Regions from separate parts of the Shewanella sp. 433 genome, predicted to be linked through region 2. Evidence: predicted binding sites of a transcription regulator. Region 2 holds the regulator's gene; each other region holds the start of a gene.
The links. The regulator NrdR, encoded in region 2, represses ribonucleotide reductase genes. The targets are predictions, from matches to a motif close to AAACACNANATNTNGTGTTT.
Positions count from the first base shown of each region.

Region 1: the regulator NrdR is predicted to act here: its motif matches at 1,838-1,857, upstream of nrdD (anaerobic ribonucleoside-triphosphate reductase).
Region 3: the regulator NrdR is predicted to act here: its motif matches at 1,846-1,865, upstream of nrdA (class 1a ribonucleoside-diphosphate reductase subunit alpha).

Region 1 covers NZ_CM181703.1:1,888,904-1,893,632, reverse strand. The annotation lists gene nrdD (anaerobic ribonucleoside-triphosphate reductase) at 1-1,806, opposite strand, end outside; gene AC5YB1_RS08325 (hypothetical protein) at 2,067-2,765, opposite strand; gene rssA (patatin-like phospholipase RssA) at 2,971-3,930, opposite strand; gene AC5YB1_RS08315 (DEAD/DEAH box helicase) at 4,131-4,729, shown strand, end outside.
Region 2 covers NZ_CM181703.1:3,325,865-3,330,593, forward strand. The annotation lists gene ribBA (bifunctional 3,4-dihydroxy-2-butanone-4-phosphate synthase/GTP cyclohydrolase II) at 35-1,138, opposite strand; gene AC5YB1_RS14780 (riboflavin synthase) at 1,206-1,877, opposite strand; gene ribD (bifunctional diaminohydroxyphosphoribosylaminopyrimidine deaminase/5-amino-6-(5-phosphoribosylamino)uracil reductase RibD) at 1,904-3,037, opposite strand; gene nrdR (transcriptional regulator NrdR) at 3,075-3,539, opposite strand; gene glyA (serine hydroxymethyltransferase) at 3,663-4,729, opposite strand, start outside.
Region 3 covers NZ_CM181703.1:2,320,888-2,325,616, reverse strand. The annotation lists gene ubiG (bifunctional 2-polyprenyl-6-hydroxyphenol methylase/3-demethylubiquinol 3-O-methyltransferase UbiG) at 27-743, shown strand; gene AC5YB1_RS10275 (HAD family hydrolase) at 736-1,434, shown strand; gene nrdA (class 1a ribonucleoside-diphosphate reductase subunit alpha) at 2,002-4,290, shown strand; gene nrdB (class Ia ribonucleoside-diphosphate reductase subunit beta) at 4,364-4,729, shown strand, end outside.

The sequences.
Region 1 (4,729 bases), 1.4 Mb from region 2:
ACCGTTGGTCAGTGCTGGATAAGGCATCTCAAAATCCAGCTTATCGTAAGGATTGACCTTTTTTTCCACATCTAAGTGGAAACTGTTAGTGTAGTAACCTCTGTCGGTCACGCCATCAATCACCCCAAAAGCCTTAGTGTCAAGTTTACAAAAACGGCTACAAAGGTTTTCACTCGGTGTGCTGTATAAACTAAAGGCATAACCGGACTCGTCACGCCAGCGCACTGTTGCCGCTTTAAGGTGTTCAATAATGGCAATTGCTTTGGCGCGCAGCTGCTCACTGTCAAACAGGTGGATTTGATTGCCGTAAAGCGCATTAACGGTTTCATGTAGCCCTATATAACCTAACGAAATTGATGCGCGGCCATTTTTGAAAATCTGGCTAATATCATCATCGGCGCGCAAACGTACACCACACGCCCCTTCCATGTACAAAATCGGGGCAACGCGCGCTTTCACTCCTTCTAGACGCTCGATACGTGTATCTAATGCGCGTCTGGCAATGGCTAAACGTTGATCTAAAATGGCAAAGAAACGCGCTTCATCACCATTGGCTTCTAAGGCGACTCGCGGCAAGTTTAAGCTTACCACGCCCAAGTTATTACGCCCATCATGCACCAGTTCGCCGTCTTCTTCGTAGGTACCTAAAAAGCTGCGACAACCCATTGGCGTCTTAAATGAGCCGGTGACTTTTTCCACTTGCTCATAATTTAAAATATCTGGATACATGCGCATGGTGGCGCATTTTAACGCTAACTGTTTGATATCGTAGTTACAATCGCCACTCTTATGGTTTATACCATCTCGAATAGCAAACACCAGTTTAGGGAACACTGCCGTTTTGCGGTTTTTACCCAGCCCAGCCATTCGCACTTTCATCATTGAGGCCTGGATTAACCGCGACTCCCACGAGGTGCCTAAACCAAAACCAAAGGTCACAAACGGTGTTTGCCCATTAGCAGTATGTAAGGTGTTGACCTCATACTCCAACGACTGAAACGCATCGTGACACTCTTTTTCGGTCTGCGCGGTGGCAAAGGCTTTGGCATCTGTAATGCCCCACTTTAAGGCCACTTGATAATGTTTGTCATAGCTTTTAGCCACAAATGGCGCTAACACTTCATCGATACGATTAATGGTGGTGCCACCATAAATATGGCTTGCTACCTGAGCAATAATTTGCGCCGTAACTGCTGTGGCCGTTGAGATCGATTTTGGGGTTTCAATTTCGGCATTGCCCATCTTAAAACCATGAGTCAACATGCCGGCTAAATCAATTAGCATGCAGTTAAACATCGGGAAAAAAGGCGCGTAATCCAAATCGTGATAATGGATCTCACCCGCTTCATGGGCCGACACGACATCTTTGGGTAAAATATGGCGAGTCGCATAATGCTTGGCCACAATACCAGCAAGCAGATCGCGCTGGGTCGGGATCACTTTTGAGTCTTTATTGGCGTTTTCGTTAAGCAAGGCTGCATTGCTTTGTTCAACCAAACCACGAATATCGCGATTGAGTCGACTGCTCTGCTCTCGATGGACATCTCTATCGTGACGATATTCGATATACACGCGCGCTAAAGCCTTATAGGGACCTTCCATCAGTTGATTTTCAACCGCATCTTGCAGATCGTGGATATCCACTTCGGCCACATCAGCCATGGCACGGCTCACTTGACTCGCGACTTGAGTAGCATAGGCAACATCATCAATACCTGCTGAGTTTGCAGCGGCAATTACCGCATCTCTGATCCTTGTTTCGTCAAAAGGCGTGCGGTAACCATCCCGCTTAATAACTACTGGCATTGTTTAATATCTCCTCAAGTAACGTTCAAAATGACACCATATATAGTGCCAACAAAACATTAAGACACAATATGTAGCGCATTAAGCTACAAAGTCACTTGAAGTACCTTGATCCAGATCATGATTTTACCGATGGTATTTTGCGACAAAAGATTACTGCAAACTAGGCCACTTATCTTAAAAAGTGGCCTTGACCAAGCATCGAAACAAGGCTAGATAATGTAAAAAGTCGGGACAAACTGTGGATAAGTGTAGCTAAGTTACGTAAGCCGCTTAGATAATGCTAAATAACTGCTTAATTGGCCACTCGATTGTTGTGAATTTCCCATCGATGCAGCTAATTGCATGGTCGATTTCAATCCTTGCCACTGCTCTTTTTCCATTGCGGGCATATTAGTGTCGGCGTTGATCAACACAGTTAACTGTGCCGATACCCGAGCGGCGGTTTGGCTGTATAATGCGCCATCAATACTGTCCATGTTATTAAGCACGGTTTTAGCATCATCGAGCATTTTATGCAGCGCCTTATCTGGCTCCGATTGCGTTAATCCCTCTTGCTTACTGTCAATAAAGTCCAGCAGTGATTGCGACGCCTCATTGGGCTCTGGGATCTCAAATCCTGCAGAGCTTAAGCGGTTTAACTGGCTATCTGACAAGATACCATCTTGATGTAACCGCTGAATAAGCTTAGGAATATCATTAATACTAAATTCGCCCGCGCTAAAAAAGTCATCCGCCATCGCCTCAATTTTTTGAGCTCGCTGCGCCCGAGGCGATAATGACACTTCTTCTTGGGGGATGGCCGCACCGTTTGCCTGCGCTGGGCGAGTTCGTTCGCCTAAGCTTACCGTGTCAGCCGGTGCATTCGCGCCTTGGGTTTGATGATTAAGCGCACCACTATAGGCATCGGTAACCTGTTGAGAATTAGAGGTTGTTGGTAGCTGACTGATTGGATTCATTGTCAAAATGTCGACGACTGCTAAACGAATACTTTGTCAAAGCAAAAACTAGGCCGCTTTTAAAAACATTCAATAGATTCGATGATAAATAGCGTAGGTATTACATCATTAACATCATCGAATCCATATAGTCCCAGCCACCGGCTATAGCCAAGCTCAATCATTTAACCCCATAGCATAGGTAAATCGTAAGCTGATAGCCTTATTACATGAATGACTTGCGTGGAAACTCTTCGAGCACAGTGGTGATAATATGCGCTACCTGCTTTACCGCTTGTTCACCCGCTTCTATGGCTTCGTTGGCACGATGAAATTCCATAGTGCCAATATCAGCCACATTAGGGGTGATCAATAGATCTGGAGGATCGCCCATTAAACGTACTCGCTTATGGCGCTGCTCTAAAATATCCATCGATTGTGACATCACAGCCAACATCCCCGGCTGATTACGATTGCCCAGAGAAAACTTATCGGTTAACCCTGACACATACTCTCGGCCTCGCGCCAGCAGATCCATAAAGCCAACATCTTGCCCTTGAGCCTTGATTTCCTCTGCGGTCGGCACCGACGCTTGCGCGCTAGACGACAGCGACACAGGCAGTTGTTCTAGGCGTGTCTTGCGATGACCATAAAGATCGACCGCAATCACTAAATCGACCCCCATGGCTCGGCTCACCGATATTGGCACAGGGTTAACGACGGCGCCGTCAACCAGCCAACGATCGCCAATGCGCGCCGGAGGCAAGATGCCAGGCATAGAGCAAGAGGCGCGCACCGCATGACGCAAATCCCCTCGTTGAAACCAGATCTCCTGACCACTATATAAGTCGGTTGCCACGGCGGCAAAGGGACGCTTCATCTGTTCAATGTCGAGCACGCCAATGTGCTGTTGCATCACATCAAACACCTTTTCACCACCAATTAAGCCTCCTTTACGCCAGCTTAAATCCATTAAGCCAAGGACATCCCAACTAGAAAAGCCACTCACCCATTGCTGCAGTTCACTGAGGTTATCTTGGGCATAGGCAGCACCGACCACAGAACCAATAGAGCACCCTGCCACTTTGTCTGGCTTTATTCCCATTTTAGCTAATTCATTGAGCACCCCAATATGGGCCCAGCCCTTAGCTGCGCCGCTGCCTAACGCGATACCGATAGTCGCCATCTATTATCTCCCTTACTCATCACTGCCTCGTATCAATTAAAGGCATAACCCTTATCTGCCATCATAGGCTAAAGCATGACGCGCGAAAATGGCTTATTTGCCTTGATTACGATATCCGTCCTCCACAAGCACTAATCCTAATGGCTGAAAGCCCCAAGTCGATGTATAATGCGCTCTTATTGATATTTTGGAGCACACCTTTGCAATTTTCAGATTTTTCACTCGATAAACGCCTACTAACCAGCCTAGAACATATGGGCATCGACAAGCCGACCGAGATCCAAGAGCAATCGATACCTGTAGGCCTATCGGGAAAGGATCTAATGGCATCGTCTAAAACCGGCTCGGGTAAGACCTTGGCGTTTTTACTGCCCGCTATGCAGCGTATTATCTCGACCAAAGCATTGAGTAAACGCGATCCTCGCGTACTCATTTTATTGCCCACCCGAGAGCTGGCAACGCAGGTATACAGCCAGTTACGACTGCTGGTCGCCAATACGCAATACAAGGCGCTTAAAATTCTTGGTGGCGAAAATTTTAATGACCAAGCGAAAGCCCTCGCCAGAGACCCACATATTGTAGTGGCGACGCCTGGTCGCCTGGCCGACCATCTTAAACAGCGTCATCTGCACCTCAACGGGCTCGAATTACTTATCCTTGACGAAGCCGACCGAATGCTGGACTTAGGCTTTGCCGAACAGCTGCGCGCCATTAACCAAGCGGCCGATCATAAACGTCGTCAAACCTTGATGTTCTCTGCGACGCTAGATCATGGTGAAATTAACGAGATAGCGGCTGA
Region 2 (4,729 bases):
TTAAACCAAATGAGTGAATTTACTCACATGAGTATTAATCAGCAATATATTCAGTGACTTCTAACCCAAAGCCCGACAGCGAATGGTAACGCTTTGGCGAACTCAGCAGGCGCATTGTGGTGACGCCCACATCGGCCAATATTTGCGAGCCAATGCCCACTTGGCGTGAGGTGCCTTGCCATTGTGCAGGGGCTGCGGCTTCGCCTTTGTCTTGGGCCTCAAATGCTTTGACCTTGGCCAAAATTTCACTGCTGTGCTCTTGATGACCCAGTAAGACTAATACGCCACCTTCATCGGCAATACGCGCCATGGCTTTTTCGAGTGGCCAGCTGCGCTTTTCGTCGCGCTCAGAGTGCAGTAAATCATTAAAGGTATTTTGCAGGTGTACCCGCACTAAGCTGTTTGGCTTAACGTCACCTTTAATAAGGGCATAGTTAAGTTGGTTGTCTATGGTGTCACGGTAGGTGATCATCTCAAACTCACCAAAACGGGTTGGCAACTTGCACTTAGCCTCGCGTACCACTGTGGTCTCTTTGGTATTGCGGTATTCGATTAAATCAGCAATGGTTCCTATTTTTAGACCATGCTTTTCGGCAAAAATCTCAAGATCGGGACGACGCGCCATGGTGCCATCGTCATTCAGGATTTCAACGATAACAGCTGAAGGCTCTAAACCTGCAAGACGGGCAATATCACAGCCCGCTTCGGTGTGACCTGCGCGCACTAAAACGCCCCCTTCTTGGGCCATCAGCGGGAAAATATGCCCTGGCTGCACAATATCGGTTGGCTTAGCATCTTTCGCCACAGCCGCTTTCACGGTCACGGCTCTATCTTGGGCAGAAATACCGGTTGTCACCCCTTCAGCAGCTTCAATCGACACGGTAAAGTTAGTCGAAAATTGCGCGTTATTGTTGGTAACCATCAAGGGTAAATTCAGCTGTTGACAGCGGGCTTTCGTCATGGTTTGGCAAATTAAGCCGCGTCCGAAAGTGGCCATAAAGTTGATCGCCTCAGGGGTGACAAGATCTGCCGCCATGATAAGATCGCCTTCGTTTTCTCTATCTTCGTCATCCATCAGGATAACCATTTTGCCTAAACGAATATCTTCGATAATCGCTTCTATGCTATGTAGTGCCATTGTTAGACCTTGAAATGTTCTTCTAGTAATAAATATTTAATCTGCTATTAGCGGGCATTACCAGCCTCTATCTTAAAAAGCCTGAGCGAGCTAACAGATCCATCGTCACTTCTGGGGCTTTGCTAACATTTTCATCTGCATTGTGCCCCGAATACGTCATTAAACGCTCTAAATGACGAGCAATCAGATCCACCTCGATATTGACGCTATCGCCGGTTTTTAAGTTGATAAGGGTGGTTTCACCCGCGGTATGCGGCACTATGGTTAATCGAAAGCGTTCGCCTTGTACCTCATTCACCGTCAGGCTAACGCCGTCGATAGTAATGGAGCCTTTATGGGCGATGTAGCGCGCCAAACCTTGAGGCGGCGTTAACCAAAATTCGATAGCCTTACCACGGTATTGCCTATCGTCGACGTAAGCGACGCCATCGACATGACCGCTCACCATATGACCCCCTAAGCGTGTGGTCGGTGTGACAGCTTTTTCTAAATTAACCGCTTGCCCCACTTGATAATGGGCAAAGCCTGTCAGTGATACTGTCTCGGCTGAGATATCGGCAACATAACCGTCGCTTAAGCATTCGACCACGGTGAGACACACGCCATTGGTGGCAATGCTATCACCAAGTTTGACATCACTTAAGTCCAGCTTTCCACTGGCCACGGTGAGACGAATATCGTCGCCACGGCGCTCAATTTTCCTTAGATTTCCTACTGACTCAATGATCCCAGTAAACATCTTTACCTACTTAGTTGCTCTGCACTTTAACAGGAGTGTGCACTTAAATTAAATGTAAAACGCCTATCGTCACCGACTTTGCGCTCATCAGTTAACACTAACTTAGGCAGTTGCGTCATCTGAGTATAGTCGGGTAACTGGAGTAAATTACGCCCGTGGCTGCCAAGCAATTTAGGCGCTTGGTATAAGACCAATTCATCGGCCAGTTGCTGTGCCATAAAAGCCCCCGCCAAGGTAGCGCCAGCTTCGACCATCACGCTATTGCACGTTTGCCCTAAATGCCACAGCAATGCTGCGAGCGGCACGCGCCCCTCTTGGGCGTCAAGCTGTAAATGGCTCACATGTTGTGGCCAGGAGGCCTGTACAGACGGGCTATAAGGCGTGCAAGACACCAATAGGATAGGTGATGGGATGGCCAATAATTTTGCTTGGCTACCTAAGCGCGCCTGACTATCAAGCACTACCCGCAATGGCTGCTTTAACAACTCAGCAGGCAGTGAATCGGCTAGGCTTCCAAGCTCTTGATGGCGCACATTCATGCTGGGATCATCTTGCAATACGCTATCGATGCCGGTTATCACCGCACAATGACGCGCGCGCATTCGCTGCACATCGCGGCGGGCATTAGCGCCCGTTATCCACTTCGATGTGCCATTGGACAGCGCCGTTTTACCGTCTAAACTGGCGGCCAACTTAATGCTCACCCAAGGCAATCCTGTCGCCATACGCTTCATAAAGCCTTGATTCAGCGCGGCCGCCTCATCACGCAGCAGATCGATATCGACCTCAATGCCTGCTTGCTGCAGCATCTTAATACCACGACCAGACACCTGCGGATTAGGGTCGGTTACCGCTACCACCACCCGCGCCACTTGCGCATCGATCAACGCCTGTGCACACGGCGGGGTGCGGCCATAGTGGCTACACGGCTCTAGAGTGACATAGGCGGTTGCCCCTTGGGCTTGCTCGCCAGCCATGCGCAGTGCATGCACTTCGGCATGGGGGCCGCCCGCGGCAATATGATAACCTTCGCCGACCACCTTGTCCGCCAAGGTGATAACACAGCCCACGCTCGGGTTGGGTCGAGTGGTATAGCGCCCTTTACGCGCTAACTTGATGGCTTTTGCCATCATTTCAATGTCAAATTTTGACCACGCCATGTGCCATATCCATGCAATCTAATGATTAAAAATCGGTTTATTTGGTCGACTTAGGACTCTGCAGTTTCGCAATGGCGTCACCAAACTCGGACACATCTTCAAAGGCGCGATACACAGAAGCGAAACGGATATAGGCGACTTTATCGAGGTGGACCAAGTGGTCCATCATCAAATTACCTATCATCTCAGAGGTGACTTCGCGCTCACCGGTGGCGCGCAGCGTCGACTTTATCTTACTTAATGCCTGCTCAATTTCATCCATAGATACCGGACGTTTCTCGACTGCGCGTAACATGCCGCCCCGCAGCTTTTCTTCATCGAACGGCTGGCGACTACCGTCTTGCTTAACCACTCGCGGCATCACTAACTCGGCGCCTTCAAAAGTGGTGAATCTTTCATGGCACTCTAGGCATTCACGGCGACGGCGAACCTGATGGCCATCGGCAACCAAGCGAGAATCGATCACCTTAGTATCGGTTGCGCTGCAAAACGGACAATACATTGAGCCTCCAGCATAAAAGCACTTAAATAGATCGGTTGGCATGCATAAAAAAGCCAACTGAGAGATACAAAAATGGCCGCTATCATAGCGGCCATCGAAGTTTACCTGATTTAACCCTTAAGGTTAACCGTAAACAGGGAACTTAGCGCACAAATCAAGGACCTGGTTTTTCACCCGCTCGATAGTGGCTTCGTTGTTGATGTCATCAAGCACATCACACATCCAGTTAGTTAACTCAATCGCTTGCGCTTCTTTGAAACCACGACGAGTGATCGCTGGCGAGCCGATACGCAGACCCGAGGTCACAAAAGGTGAGCGAGGATCGTTAGGCACTGAGTTTTTGTTCACTGTGATGTTGGCACGCCCAAGTGCAGCATCAGCGTCTTTACCTGTGATATCTTTAGCAATCAAATCAAGCAGGAATAGGTGGTTGTCGGTACCGCCAGACACTACATCATAACCGCGCTGGATAAAGGTGTTTGCCATCGCTTTGGCGTTAACAACCACTTGCTCTTGGTACGTTTTAAACTCAGGCTCTAATGCTTCTTTGAACGCCACCGCTTTAGCCGCGATAACGTGCATCAATGGGCCACCTTGGCCACCTGGGAATACCGCTGAGTTTAGCTTCTTGTAAATATCTTCATCATCACAGGCCGACAAGATCAAGCCGCCACGTGGGCCAGCCAGAGTCTTATGGGTTGTGGTGGTCACCACGTGTGCATGTGGCAGTGGATTAGGGTAGATACCCGCAGCCACTAGACCTGCAACGTGCGCCATATCGACAAACAGGTAAGCACCGACTTTGTCTGCGATTTCGCGGAACTTGCCCCAATCGATAATACCAGAGTAGGCACTGAAACCGGCGATAATCATCTTAGGTTGATGCTCAACGGCAAGGCGCTCAACTTCAGCGTAATCAATCTTACCAGTGGTTTCGTCGATACCGTACTGCACGGCATTGTACAATTTACCCGAGAAGCTCACGTGAGAGCCATGGGTCAAGTGACCACCGTGGGCAAGGCTCATACCCAAAACGGTATCGCCGCCTTGAAGTAGCGCCATAAATACCGCTGAGTTAGCTTGTGAACCAGAGTGAGGCTGAACGTTGGCGTAAGTGGCACCAAATAGCTCTTTGGCGCGAGAGATAGCGAGCTCTTCAGCGATATCCACATACTCACAACCACCATAGT
Region 3 (4,729 bases), 1.0 Mb from region 2:
ATAAAATCTCGATGAGAGGTCCAAGAGTGTCTAACCATAGCAATGTTGATCCACAGGAAATCGCTAAATTTGAAAAAATGGCAGAAACCTGGTGGGATCCAGAAGGCGAGTTTAAGCCTATTCACAAACTCAACCCGCTACGACTGAACTTCATCGACCAAACGGTCGGCGGCCTGTTTGGCAAACGTGTATTAGATGTCGGCTGCGGCGGCGGGATCTTATCTGAAAGCATGGCCCGTATTGGCGCTAAAGTGGATGGGTTAGACATGGGGACTGAGCCATTAGATGTCGCTCGCTTGCATGCACTTGAGACCGGGGTTGAGATCAATTACATTCAAGATACCGCCGAAGCTCACCGCGATTACCACCTTGCTGCATATGATGTGGTTACTTGCATGGAGATGCTGGAGCATGTGCCCGATCCTGCATCAGTCATTCAAGCCTGCAGCGACATGGTCAAACCTGGCGGCTATGTGTTTTTCTCGACTATTAACCGTAATATCCGTGCTTACATAGAGACAGTACTGGGCGCAGAATATCTGCTTAAGATGTTACCCGTGGGCACCCATGATCATAATAAGTACATCAAACCTGCTGAGCTTATCGCGATGGCAGATAATGCCGAGCTTATCTGCAGCGACGCTACTGGGATCACTTACAATCCGTTAAGCGGTATGTTTCGTTATACCAAGAGTCTCGATGTCAATTATATGATAGCGACAGTCAAAAATGACGATGCCTAACAGTACGATCCTCGGGGTGCTGTTTGATTTAGACGGCACCTTGGCTGATACCGCACCCGATCTGGTTGCGGCGCTGAATCTGGCTCTGCACGATTTCGATTACCCCAGTGTTGCACTTGAAGATGTACGTGACGCCGCATCCAATGGCAGTTTAGCCCTAGTTACTGCGGCGCAGCCGACACTCGATGCTGCGCAAAAAGTCCAACTGCAGCAGGCGCTGCTGGCGCACTATCAACGCATTAATGGCGACAATGCTAGGTTGTTTGATGGCATGACTGAAGTACTGCACTATTTAATGGAGAATGGCATTGCCTTTGGTGTGGTCACGAATAAGGCAGCACGATTTACCCGCCCTTTATTAACTAAACTGTGTTTAGGGCAACAGCCCCTTATCGAGTGTATACGCAGCGTTATCAGCGGCGACTCTACCACCCAAGGTAAACCCGCTGCAGCGCCGATGCTGTTAGCTGCGCAGCAGCTGGGCTGTGATGCTGGTAACATCATCTATATCGGTGATGCACGGCGCGATCTTGAAGCGGCGCAAAATAGCCACATGCATGGGGGGATCGCCATGTGGGGCTATATCGCTAAAGATGACAAGCCAGCTGATTGGCCACATCAAATATGCTTTGATAAGCCATACGCAATTATCGACTATCTTGCTCAAGCCTCTGTCAGCCATAATACGTAAACGAAACCACTGATAACCAGCAAATCGCACTATAGCGATTTGCTGGTGTTGGTTTTAAAAACACGCTGCTTTTGACGATTTTTTATAAAATGTTGCTTTGAAATGTCGTTTTATGATTTCCAGTGTTTTACATCGAAGCACCTTGATGGATATTTACAGTGATTTGCTCGCCATCTCACAACCCATTTGCCAATCATCGATCGTCGCGATCGATGATAAAACTAGCGTTCTATTAGATTAAATTTAGCAGCACAAAACTTACTCAAAATCAGCAAGCATTATTGAAAACAAGCCTTAAAGGTTAGCCGTTACTAACCCTTAATGTTACCCCCAAGATATCCACAACTTGTCCCCTAAAATGCCGCTTGCAAAATGCCACCAACCTCACTATCTTGTATCCTATTATTTATATAACACCATATATTGTGTGTGAGTGACGATCGAAGCCACTAAAACCTAAGTTGTATTTTGGTAGTTTTTGTTAACTTTTCGATTGTTTTGACAGGGAAACGTTGAGTGTATTTTCCAGCTCATATGACCACAATATTTAATCAAGGCTTATCTTTAATGAACAGCACTATGCAAGTCACTAAACGCAGTGGCGAACGTGAAACTATCGATCTCGATAAGATCCACCGAGTGATCACTTGGGCGGCAAATGGACTGAAAAATGTCTCTGTCTCTGAAGTGGAATTACGTTCTCACCTTCAGTTTTATGATGGAATTCCAACTGAAGCAATTCATGAAACCATTATTAAGGCTGCCGCAGATTTAATCTCGCCAGAATCACCTGATTATCAGTTTCTCTCTGCCCGTTTAGCTATCTTCCATTTGCGTAAGAAAGCCTTTGGTCAATTTGAACCGCCTAAGCTATATGATCATGTCATTAAGCTGGTGGAGATGGGCAAATACGATAGCCACATCCTAAGTGACTACACTCGCGAAGAGTTAGATTTGCTTGATGAGCATATCGATCACTGGCGCGACATGAACTTCTCTTACGCAGCCGTTAAACAGCTCGAAGGCAAGTACTTAGTGCAAAACCGGGTTAGTCATGAGATTTATGAGAGCGCCCAGTTCTTATATATCCTGGTTGCGGCATGTTTGTTTGCCAAATACCCAAGAGAGACGCGTCTAGATTATGTAAAAAACTTCTATGATGCGACTTCAACCTTTAAGATCTCGCTACCCACCCCCATCATGGCGGGTGTGCGTACCCCTACGCGTCAGTTCAGTTCGTGCGTACTGATTGAATGTGGCGATAGCTTAGACTCAATCAATGCTACCGCGTCGGCCATTGTAAAGTACGTATCACAACGTGCCGGTATTGGTATTAATGCTGGTCGCATTCGTGCGCTAGGTAGCCCAATTCGTGGCGGCGAAGCTTTCCACACCGGTTGCTTACCTTTTTATAAGTATTTCCAAACCGCGGTTAAGTCGTGCTCACAAGGCGGCGTTCGTGGCGGCGCAGCGACCCTCTTCTACCCTATGTGGCATTTAGAAGTTGAATCACTGCTGGTATTGAAAAACAACCGTGGTGTTGACGATAACCGTATTCGTCATTTGGATTATGGTGTTCAGATCAACAAGTTGATGTATCAGCGCTTGATCCAAGGTGGCATGATAAGCCTATTCAGCCCATCTGACGTACCTGGTATGTATGATGCGTTTTTTGAAGACCAAGCCGAGTTTGAACGTCTTTATCTGCAATATGAAGCGGATGACAACATTCGTAAGAAGCAAATTAAAGCCGTTGAGCTATTTGCATTAATGATGCAAGAGCGCGCTTCTACTGGTCGTATCTATATTCAAAACGTCGATCACTGTAATACTCACAGCCCATTCGACTCTAAAGTAGCACCAGTGCGTCAATCTAACTTGTGTTTAGAAATCGCTCTGCCAACCAAACCACTGAACAATGTAGACGATCCTAACGGTGAAATCGCGCTGTGTACCTTATCAGCCCTTAACTTAGGTGCAATTAAGAATCTTGAAGAGCTAGAGCCATTAGCTGATCTGGCTGTACGTGCGTTAGATAATCTACTCGATTATCAAGATTACCCTATAACCTCGGCTCATAAAGCATCGATGAACCGTCGTACCTTAGGGATAGGCGTGATTAACTTCGCCAACTACTTGGCTAAGGAAGGGGTACGTTACTCCGATGGCTCAGCCAACGGCATTACCCACAGAACCTTTGAAGCTATCCAATATTATCTATTGAAAGCTTCGGTAAACTTGGCGAAAGAACAAGGCGCTTGCCCTTTGTTCCATGAGACTAATTATGCCAAAGGCATTTTACCCATAGACACCTATAAGCGTGACTTGGATAAAATTTGTGACGAACCATTGCACCTTGATTGGGAAACACTGCGTGAAGAGATAGTGACTCATGGCCTGCGTAACTCTACGCTGTCGGCCCTGATGCCATCAGAGACCTCATCACAGATCTCAAATGCGACCAATGGCATTGAACCTCCACGCGGATTAATCAGCGTGAAAGCCAGTAAAGATGGTCAGCTTAAGCAAGTGGTGCCTGACTTTGAAAAGTATCAGCATAGCTATGAGTTATTATGGCAAATGCCGAACAACGATGGTTATTTGCAATTAGTGGGGTTAATGCAGAAGTTTGTCGACCAATCGATTTCAGCCAATACTAACTATGACCCAAGTCGTTTCCCTGGGTCAAAAGTCCCTATGCAAGTGTTGCTAAAAGATCTATTGACCGCTTACAAATACGGTGTGAAGACACTTTACTATCACAACACTCGTGATGGCGCCTCAGATAGTCATGACGATATCACCGCCATTGAAAAAGAAGATGATAGTTGCGCTGGCGGCGCGTGTAAGATCTAATCACTTGATGTTTATCATCAGTATTTCACGTTAATATATGGGGGCTTAGCCCCCATTGTCGGAAGATAGAAACATGGCCTATTCTACATTTTGTCAAACCGCTAATAATGCCTCATTGGAACCCATGTTTTTGGGACAATCGGTTAACGTAGCGCGTTATGATATTCAAAAATATGAAGTTTTTGAAAAGCTAATCGAAAAGCAATTATCGTTTTTCTGGCGACCAGAAGAAGTTGATGTCAGCAAAGACAAAATCGACTATGCAGCACTACCCGATCATGAAAAGCATATTTTCATTTCAAACTTAAAGTATCAGACTCTGCTTGACTCGATTCAAGGCCGCTCACCTAACGTGGCATTTTTACCCTTGGTATCATTACCCGAGTTAGAAACCTGGATTGAAACTTGGTCGTTTTCTGAAACCATTCATTCACGCTCA